Linked DNA regions of Bradyrhizobium sp. AZCC 1610. The protein of the gene in region 1 binds, or shares a complex with, the protein of each later gene. Links are inferred from orthologs where the notes say so. Each region holds a gene or a part of one and is shown in the gene's direction. Other genes may lie near its edges.

Region 1 (2,964 bases):
GCGGGTACTGGTTTTCGGTTAAGATCATGCTCCAAGGATAAAGGAAACTAACGATGAAGCTCAGCGATATCGCCGACAACGCCGGCTCGCGCAAGAAGCGCATGCGCGTCGGCCGTGGCATCGGTTCGGGCAAGGGCAAGACTTCGGGCCGCGGCGGCAAGGGCCAGACCGCGCGTTCGGGCGTGCGCATCAAGGGCTTCGAAGGCGGCCAGATGCCGTTGCATCGCCGCCTGCCGAAGCGCGGCTTCAACAACATCTTCCGGCTCGACTTCGCCGAGATCAACCTCGATCGGCTGCAGGAGGCGATCGACGCCAAGCTGGTCGACGCCAAGGAAACCGTCACCGTCGAATCGCTTGTGAAGGCGGGCGTGATCCGTCGCGCCAAGGACGGCCTGCGGCTGCTCGGCCGCGGCGAACTCAAGGCCAAGCTCGCGATCGAGGTGCACGGCGCCTCGAAATCCGCGGTTGCGGCGGTCGAGAAGGCCGGCGGCACGGTGAAGATCCTGGCCCCGGCCAAGAAGGAAGACGGCGAGGCGGCGTAACATCTGCGTCATCGTCCGCGAATGAGCGGGCGGTCCGCACGGTAGGATGATGGACTTATCGAAGCCGAGCACCAAATAATGTCCGGCGTCTGCCGATCGCCCCGCCAGGGGCGACGGCTCGAGGGACGGCGGGAGAAAGCCTGAACATGGTCTCAGCAGCAGAACAACTTGCGGCAAACCTCAACTTCGGCGCACTGGCGAAAGCCGACGAACTGAAGAAGCGCATCTGGTTCACGCTGGGTGCGCTGCTTGTTTATCGGCTCGGCACCTATATCCCGCTGCCCGGCATCGATCCCGCGGCCTGGGAGCAGGTGTTCAAGTCGCAGGCCGGCGGCATCCTCGGCATGTTCAACATGTTCGCCGGCGGCGGCATCAACCGCATGGCGATCTTCGCGCTGAACATCATGCCGTACATCTCGGCATCGATCATCATCCAGCTCTTGACCACCGTATCGCCCAAGCTCGAAGCGCTGAAGAAGGAAGGCGAAGCTGGCCGAAAAACGCTGAACCAGTATACCCGCTATCTCACGGTGATCCTCGCCACGTTCCAGGCCTACGGCATCGCCGTCGGCCTGCAGGGCGCCGGCAACGTCGTCAGCGAACCCGGGCTGTTCTTCCTCATTTCCACCACGGTCACGCTGACCGGCGGCACCATGTTCCTGATGTGGCTCGGCGAGCAGATCACCTCGCGCGGCATTGGCAACGGTATTTCGCTGATCATTCTGGCCGGCATCGTTGCCGAGCTGCCGTCTGCTCTCGCCAACATGCTGGAACTGGGACGCCAGGGCGCGCTCTCGACCGGGCTGATCCTGCTGGTGATCGCGATGGCGATCGTCGTGATCGCCTTCATCGTATTCATGGAGCGCGCGCAGCGGCGGCTTTTGATCCAGTATCCGAAGCGACAGGTCGGCAACAAGATGTTCGAGGGCCAGTCCTCGCATCTGCCGCTCAAGCTCAACACCTCGGGCGTGATCCCGCCGATCTTCGCCTCGTCGCTGTTGCTGCTGCCGGCGACGGTTGCGAACTTCAACGCCGGCCAGGGCCCGGAATGGTTCCAGTGGCTCAACACCCAGCTCAGCCACGGCCGTCCGCTGTTCCTGATCCTCTACCTGAGCCTGATCGTGTTCTTCGCATTCTTCTATACCGCGATCGTGTTCAACCCGACCGAGACCGCCGACAATCTGAAGAAGCATGGCGGCTTCATCCCGGGCATTCGTCCGGGCGAGCGCACCGCCGAATATATCGATTACGTGCTGTCGCGCGTTACCGTGCTTGGTGCGATCTATCTGGCGATCGTCTGTCTGATTCCCGAGATCCTGATTTCCTATGCTTCGGTGCCGTTCTACTTCGGCGGTACCTCGCTTCTGATCGTCGTCAGCGTGACGATGGATACGGTGGCGCAGGTGCAGGGCTATCTCCTGGCCCATCAGTATGAGGGGCTGATCAGGAAATCCAAGTTGAGGGGCCGCCGCCGCTGAGCAGCAGCGGCCACGCGCGGTCTGAAATCCAATACAGGGTGCGCGGCATTTCGCTCACCAAGCCGGGGGGCGAATAGTCATGAGATTGATCCTTTTGGGTCCGCCGGGCGCGGGCAAGGGGACCCAGGCGCAGCGGCTGGTTCAGAAGTACGGCATCGTCCAGCTCTCGACCGGCGAGATGCTGCGCGCGGCGGTCGCAGCCCAAACGCCGGTCGGCCTGCAGGCCAAGGACATCATGGCCAGCGGTGCGCTGGTGCCGGATGAGATCGTGATCGGGATCATCTCCGACCGTCTCGACCAGCCCGACATGAAGAACGGTTTCATCCTCGACGGCTTTCCGCGCACGGTGCCTCAGGCGGTCGCGCTCGACGAACTCCTGAAGAAGAAGCACATCAAGCTCGACGCCGTGATCGAACTGCGCGTCAACGAGAGCGCGCTTCTGAACCGCGTCGAGACGCGCGTCGCCGAGATGCAGGCCCGCGGCGAAGACGTGCGAATCGACGATACCCCGGAAGTGCTGTCGAAGCGGCTGGCCAACTACCGTGCGCAGACCGAGCCACTGATTCACTATTATTCGGAGCGGCGGAAGCTTCTGACGGTCGACGGAATGATGACCATCGAGCACGTCACCCGCGAGATCAACCGGATCCTGACCGCGATCGGGGCGGTGGAACCCAGAGCTGCCAGGTCCGCGGCGCCGGCCAGGAAGGCCGCAGCGGCCACCAGGAAGACCGCCATGCCGGCGGGCAAAATGGCCGCCAAAACCGCCCGGAAGGCTGCCAAATCGGCCCCAAAGGGCAGAAAAACGGCATCGAAGGGGGTTGGTAAGGCGAGCAAGAAGGCCGCTTCGCCGGCCAAGGGGCGGGGGGCCGGCAAGGCCAGAAAGACAGCAAAACAGACCGCAAGGAAGACCACCGCCAAGGCCTCGAAAAAAGTCACGAAAA
Region 2 (2,938 bases), 460 kb from region 1 along the record:
GCGCGCCCGCTTGATCTGCGCAATGCGTTCGACATCCTCGATCTGCAGGTGACGGCCGCGTTCGAGAATTTCCAGCGTGTATTCTTCGTAGGTGAGGCCGAGGCGCTCGGCTTTCCTGATCCGAAATGCGACGATGCCGGGCGAGGGGTTTTTCCAGGCCGCGCGATGCGCCGTTTTCCAGTAGAAATAATTCCCGATTCCCCCGTCGCCCCATTCAGGCCGGTGCTCGTCGAGCGGCGGACCGCCATTGTGGCCGGCGGGAGTGAGGTTTGCCGGATCCGCCGGGTCGGACGGTGAACGCCTGGTTTCGATCTCCGCCATCGCCTGCTAGCTCCGGGCAAGGGCGATGACGTAAGTGCAGGGCACGGCGCTTTCGTTGGCAAACGTCACTTCCGCCGGCGGACCGAATCCGAGGCAGTCGCCGGTGCCGAGTTCGTGGCGCTCGCCGCCATCGATCAGGATGAGCGCGCCCGACAACACCCAGAGGACCTGGCGGATGTGTGCGTAGGATGAGGCGGGCAGCGTCACGCGCTGTTTCGCCGGCATCTCGACCTTGATGATCTCGACGGGATGATCGGGGCGGTTGAACACCTGCGTGCGCAGATAGCCGGTCTCGGGATCGCGCCACACCGGCTGCTCGGCGGCGCGCGAAAGACGCCCACCCTGGCCTTCGGCACGCAGCATCAGGCCGGCGAGGGTGAGATCGAAAGCGCTGGCGAGCCGAACCAGCACCACCGCGGTCGGGCTGACCTCGGCGCGCTCGATCTTGCTGATGGTCGCCTTGGAAACCCCGGAGCGCTCGGCCAGATCCGCCAGCGACCAGCCGCGGCTGTCGCGCTCGAGCCGCAGGCGGTGGGCGAGCCGGGCGCTGAGATCGTCTACTATAGTATCCATCCGTCTATTATAAGAGAAATTGCTGCGACCTCAACTCCGGATTCAAACGTCGCGCGAGAGCCGGGGACAGCCTTGCCGTCGCGCCTGCGGCAATTATCTCCACGGTGGCGGTTGGGGGTGACAATGCCCCGTCCGATCGTGTAACACCGCGCAACTTCAGGAAAACCCGCAAGCTCTTGGTGCAGCCGAAGACCGGCGCGCTTCGCTTGTGACGGAAGGTTTTGAGATGCAGACCGTCATTATCGTCGTTCACCTCATGATCGTCTCGGTGCTGATCGGCGCCGTGCTGCTGCAGAAATCCGAAGGCGGCGGCCTCGGCATGGGTGGCGGCGCCGGCTTTATGTCGAGCCGCGGCACCGCCAATCTCTTGACGCGGACGACGGCGGTCCTGGCGGGACTTTTCTTCCTGACCAGCATGGCACTGGCCTGGCTCGCCGGCGTCGATCGCAAGCCGGCCTCGATCCTCGGCCCCGCGCCGACGACGCAGTCCCAGCCGGGCGGCGCGACGCCGGTCGCTCCACCGACCTCCGGCGGCGTGCTCGATACGCTTAAGAAGGTGGATGAACAGCAGGGCCAGTCGGGTCCGCAGGCGCCGCGTTCGCAATAAAGCAGGGTGGCTATGCAGGGCGGCCGCTACCGTCCTGTATCAGAACTTCCCATCAATGCTTTGATATCGCTCTAAATTTCACGTCACCCACAGCCCGGCGGAATGTTTGCCCGCGCATGCGATTCGTTTTGGCGAATCGGGGCAGTGGCCTTAAAGGTAGAATCCCATGGCGCGGTACATATTCATCACCGGCGGCGTGGTTTCTTCGCTCGGAAAGGGTCTGGCTTCGGCGGCACTCGGTGCCCTGCTGCAGGCTCGCGGGTACAAGGTCCGTCTCCGCAAACTCGACCCCTATCTCAACCTCGATCCCGGAACGATGTCGCCGTATCAGCACGGCGAAGTGTTCGTGACCGACGACGGCGCCGAGACCGATCTCGATCTCGGCCATTACGAGCGCTTCACGGGGCGTCCGGCCACCAAGGCCGACAACATCACCACCGGGCGTATCTATCAGGACATCATCACCAAGGAACGCCGTGGCGATTATCTCGGCGCGACTATTCAGGTGGTTCCGCACGTCACCAACGCAATCAAGGAATTCGTGCTCTCGGGCAACGACGAATACGATTTCGTGCTGGTCGAGATTGGCGGCACCGTCGGCGACATCGAAGGCCTCCCGTTCTTCGAAGCGATCCGTCAGCTCAAGAACGAGCTGCCGCGCGACCATGCGGTCTATATTCATCTGACGCTGCTGCCGTTCATTCCGAGCGCGGGCGAGCTCAAGACCAAGCCGACCCAGCATTCGGTGAAGGAACTGCGTTCGATCGGCATCCAGCCGGATATTTTGCTGTGCCGCACCGACCGTGAAATCCCGAAGGAAGAGCGGCGCAAGCTCGGCCTGTTCTGCAACGTGCGCGAAAGTGCGGTGATCGAGGCGAGGGACGTCGACAATATCTACGCTGTGCCTGAGGCCTATCACGTCGCTGGCCTCGACGATGAGGTGCTGGCCGCGTTCGGCATCACGCCAAAGATTCCGCCGGCGCTGCAGAGCTGGAACGTCATCAACGAACGCGTGCGCAACCCGGAAGGCGCGGTGACCATTGCCATTGTCGGCAAATACACCGGCATGAAGGACGCCTATAAATCGCTGATCGAGGCGCTCTCTCATGGCGGCATCGCCAACAAGGTTAAGGTCAATCTCGACTGGATCGAGAGCGAAGTGTTCGAGAACGAGGACCCGGCGCCGTTCCTCGAGCACGTCAACGGCATCCTGGTCCCGGGCGGCTTCGGCCAGCGCGGCGCGGAAGGCAAGATCCGCGCGGCGCAGTTCGCGCGCGTCCGCGACGTGCCGTATTTCGGCATCTGCTTCGGCATGCAGATGGCGGTGATCGAGGCCGCGCGCAATCTCGTCGGCATCGAGGAAGCGAACTCCACCGAGTTCGGTCCCACTCCCGAACCGCTGGTCGGCTTGATGACGGAATGGCTGCGCGGCAACGA
Region 3 (3,538 bases), 2.9 Mb from region 1 along the record:
CCAGACAGGCCGTCGCGGCCAGGGAGGCGAGGCCGAAGCGCAGGCCGGTTTTCGTTTCCGGGAACGAGGTGGTCATGGAAAATCCTTGTCTTGAAGAAGGGGGCAGCAAAAGGCGGCGGGACACTCGCCCAATCATGCGGCCTTGGCAACGCGAAAAGTCTGTCAAAATGATGAATTCCTTGACAGATGGACCCACGTTGACAAGGCCCCAACCCAGCCATATCTGTGCCGGATCGTACGGCGGCGATAGCGCTTATTTTGCTGCGTTTTTTGCCGTTGAACCTTGGATTGCTTAATTCCCACTCATTAGGCGGATGACCCCCGGATCGGGGTGTTTGCCGCGACGCGTCACGGTGAGTTGATAAGCAATTTGGTGGACCCCGTCACGGCTTGCAACGCAAGTAACGGCAAAGGCAGGAATTGGCATGATCGGCGCGCTCGCCCGCAAGTTTTTCGGCTCCGCCAACGACCGGCGGGTGAAGGGATATCAGTCCCGCGTCGACGCCATCAACGCGCTTGAGCCCGAGCTCGCCGCGCTCTCCGACGAGGCGCTGAAGGCCCGCACCGCCGAGTTCCGCCAGCAACTCGCCGACGGCAAGACGCTCGACGATATCCTGGTTCCGGCCTTCGCCACCGTGCGCGAAGCCGCCAAGCGCACCCTCGGCCAGCGCCATTTCGACGTCCAGCTGATCGGCGGCATGGTACTGCATGAGGGCGACATCGCCGAGATGAAGACCGGCGAAGGCAAGACGCTGGTGGCGACGCTTGCGGTCTATCTCAACGCGCTGGCCAGCAAGGGCGTCCATGTCGTCACCGTCAACGACTACCTCGCCCGCCGCGATAGCGAATGGATGGGCCAGATCTACAATTTCCTCGGCCTGACCGTCGGCGTGATCGTGCACGGGCTCGACGATTCCGAGCGCAAGGAAGCCTATTCGCGCGACATCACCTACGGCACCAACAACGAATACGGTTTCGACTATCTGCGCGACAACATGAAGTACCGGCTGGAGGACATGGTCCAGCGCGGCCATTTCTACGCCATCGTCGACGAAGTCGACTCGATCCTGATCGACGAGGCGCGCACGCCGCTGATCATCTCCGGTCCGCTCGACGACCGCTCGGAATTCTACAACACCATCGACACCTTCTTCCCCCAGCTCGACAAGACCGATTACGAGGTCGACGAGAAGCAGCGCACGGTGACGCTGACCGAAGCCGGCATGGAGAAGATCGAGACGCTGTTGCGCGATGCCGGTCAGCTCAAGGGTGAATCGCTCTACGACGTCGAGAACGTCTCCGTCGTTCACCACATCAACCAGGCGCTGCGGGCGCACTCGCTGTTCAACCGCGACAAGGACTACATCGTCCGCGACGGCGAAGTCATCATCATCGACGAATTCACCGGCCGCATGATGCAGGGCCGCCGCTATTCCGAAGGCCTGCATCAGGCGCTGGAAGCCAAGGAGCACGTCCAGGTCCAGCCGGAAAACCAGACGCTGGCCTCGATCACATTCCAGAACTATTTCCGGATGTACGAAAAGCTCGCCGGCATGACCGGTACGGCGCTGACCGAAGCCGACGAATTGTTCGACATCTACAAGCTCGAGGTCGTGGAAATCCCGACCAACGTGCCGGTCGCGCGTCTCGACGAGGACGATGAAGTCTACCGCACCCAGAACGAGAAATACGCCGCGATCCTGGCCGAGATCGAACGCGCCAATGCGCGGCTGCAGCCGGTGCTGGTCGGCACCGCCTCGATCGAAAAGTCGGAAGTGCTGGCCGATTACCTGAAGAAGCATGGTTACAAGCAGATCGATTTCGGCTCTGAATCCAGCATGGAAAAGCTCTATGCGGCGGCGCGTGCGGGCAAACCGGCAAAACTGTTTGCGGTGTTGAATGCGCGCTTCCACGAACAGGAAGCCTATATCGTCGCCGAAGCCGGCGTCCCCGGCGCGATCACGATCGCGACCAACATGGCCGGCCGCGGTACCGACATCAAGCTCGGCGGTTCGCTCGAGATGCGGATCCTGCAGGAGACCGCCAACATTACCGACGAGGCCGAGAAGGCCACGAAGATCGAACAGATCAAGGCCGACATCGAACGCTTCCGCGAGATCGTGCTGAAGGCCGAGGACGTGGTCGAGGTCGAGCCCGCCAAGGGCAGCAAGCCGGCCAAGACCATCACCAAGCCGGGTGGGCTCTACATCATGGGCTCGGAGCGGCATGAATCCCGCCGCATCGACAACCAGTTGCGCGGCCGTTCCGGCCGTCAGGGCGACCCCGGCCGCTCGAAGTTCTTCCTGTCGCTGGAAGACGATCTGATGCGGATCTTCGGGTCCGACCGGCTCGACAGCATGCTGCAGCGGCTCGGCCTGAAAGAGGGCGAGGCCATCATCCATCCCTGGATCAACAAGGCGCTGGAAAAGGCGCAGCAGAAGGTCGAAGCCCGCAACTTCGACATCCGCAAGAACCTGCTCAAGTTCGACAACGTGCAGAACGACCAGCGCAAGGTGATCTTCGATCAGCGCGTCGAACTGATGAAGAGCGACAGCGTGGCCGAAATGGTTGCGGACATGCGTCATGATTTCATCGACGACATCGTCGTCAAGCATGTGCCGGAACACGCCTATGCCGAGCAGTGGGATGTCGCGGGCCTCAAGGAAGAACTTAAGCGCGTGCTCGACGTCGACCTGCCGGTCGACGAATGGGCCAAGGAAGAGGGCATTGCCGACGAGGAATTGCTGACGCGGATCGAGCAGCGCGTCGACGAGCACATGGCGGCCAAGGTGGCGCAGTGGGGCCCCGACGTGATGCGCTATGTCGAGAAGACCATTCTGCTGCAGACGCTGGATCATCTCTGGCGCGAACACCTGATCATGCTCGATCATCTGCGTCAGGTGATCGGCCTGCGCGGCTATGGCCAGCGCGATCCGTTGCAGGAGTACAAGTCGGAAGCCTTCGGCCTGTATGAGGCAATGACCGCGCACCTGCGCGAGGCGGTGACGGCGCAATTGATGCGCGTCGAGATCGTGCCGCCGGAAGAGCAGCAGCCGGTGCTGCCGGCGATGGAGGCGCACAAGTTCGATCCCAATACCGGCGAAGACGAGATGGCCTTCGCCAACGTCTCGCTGGTGCCTGAAGTCGCGGACGCTGATCGCGATCCCAAGAATCCCGCAAGCTGGGGCAAGGTCGGCCGCAACGAGGATTGTCCCTGCGGAAGCGGCAAGAAGTACAAGCATTGCCACGGCAAATACGGGTGATTTTTTCGGTGATGGCGCGCTGACGCCATCACGCGCCGCTGTCATCACACGCGCCGCTGTCATCATCCGCGAAGGCGGATGATCCAGTACGCCGCACCGCTTCGGTTCTTCCAATACGCGTTAGGGAACACCCGCTTTCGCAGGGCGCATGACGGCACTGTGCTGTTGTGCAGTCCGGGGGAGCCGCGTCGCGCTTCTTACTTCACCGCCCCGAAGCGGCTGTCGAACGAGTTCGACGACACGATCGGTGCGGAGCCGGAGACCTGGTTGTCCTT

What was found.
Region 2: secY (region 1) and secG share a complex: the UniProt entries of both Escherichia coli proteins name them as parts of the sec protein translocase complex. The link is inferred for Bradyrhizobium sp. AZCC 1610 from one-to-one orthologs.
Region 3: the proteins of secY (region 1) and secA are in contact, whole or in part, in a crystal structure (PDB 3DIN), measured with the Thermotoga maritima proteins. The link is inferred for Bradyrhizobium sp. AZCC 1610 from one-to-one orthologs. Residues at the interface, in WP_004081795.1 of Thermotoga maritima: Glu108, Gly109, Glu110, Glu111, Ala236, Glu237, Arg238, Arg239, Ile240, Thr241, Ile242, Gln243, Tyr244, Ala245, Arg246, Arg247, Val248, Thr249, Gly250, Arg251, Arg252, Val253, Tyr254, Gly256, Ala257, Ser258, Thr259, Tyr260, Leu261, Pro262; in WP_004082002.1 of Thermotoga maritima: Glu261, Ala262, Arg263, Lys300, Ala301, Arg302, Thr303, Ile304, Ile305, Leu323, Tyr324, Asp325, Pro326, Val329, Ser330, Tyr333, Ile336, Lys340, Phe345, Val349, Glu363, Phe364, Tyr374, Ser375, Gly376, Gly377, Glu393, Ile395, Thr482, Ser483.

What each region holds. Positions count from the first base shown.
Region 1 is NZ_JAZHRR010000001.1:3,972,792-3,975,755, reverse strand. The notes cover bases 44-2,854. They hold secY (preprotein translocase subunit SecY), read left to right. Parts: upstream 44-688; coding sequence 689-2,020; downstream 2,021-2,854. Other genes in these bases: V1279_RS19710 (adenylate kinase), read left to right, coding at 2,100-2,854; rplO (50S ribosomal protein L15), read left to right, coding at 54-542. Outside these bases: more of V1279_RS19710, read left to right, coding at 2,855-2,964. UniProt on the Escherichia coli protein: The central subunit of the protein translocation channel SecYEG. Consists of two halves formed by TMs 1-5 and 6-10.
Region 2 is NZ_JAZHRR010000001.1:3,510,876-3,513,813, reverse strand. What follows is about bases 26-2,810. They hold secG (preprotein translocase subunit SecG), read left to right. Parts: upstream 26-1,120; coding sequence 1,121-1,501; downstream 1,502-2,810. Other genes in these bases: V1279_RS17405 (CTP synthase), read left to right, coding at 1,668-2,810; V1279_RS17415 (helix-turn-helix domain-containing protein), read right to left, coding at 328-894; V1279_RS17420 (hypothetical protein), read right to left, coding at 26-321. In the rest of the region: more of V1279_RS17420, read right to left, coding at 1-25; more of V1279_RS17405, read left to right, coding at 2,811-2,938. UniProt on the Escherichia coli protein: Subunit of the protein translocation channel SecYEG. Overexpression of some hybrid proteins has been thought to jam the protein secretion apparatus resulting in cell death; while this may be true it also results in FtsH-mediated degradation of SecY.
Region 3 is NZ_JAZHRR010000001.1:6,860,576-6,864,113, reverse strand. The notes cover bases 79-3,463. They hold secA (preprotein translocase subunit SecA), read left to right. Parts: upstream 79-425; coding sequence 426-3,263; downstream 3,264-3,463. Other genes in these bases: V1279_RS33610 (murein L,D-transpeptidase family protein), read right to left, coding at 3,461-3,463. In the rest of the region: V1279_RS33620 (peptidylprolyl isomerase), read right to left, coding at 1-76; more of V1279_RS33610, read right to left, coding at 3,464-3,538. UniProt on the Escherichia coli protein: Required for protein export, interacts with the SecYEG preprotein conducting channel.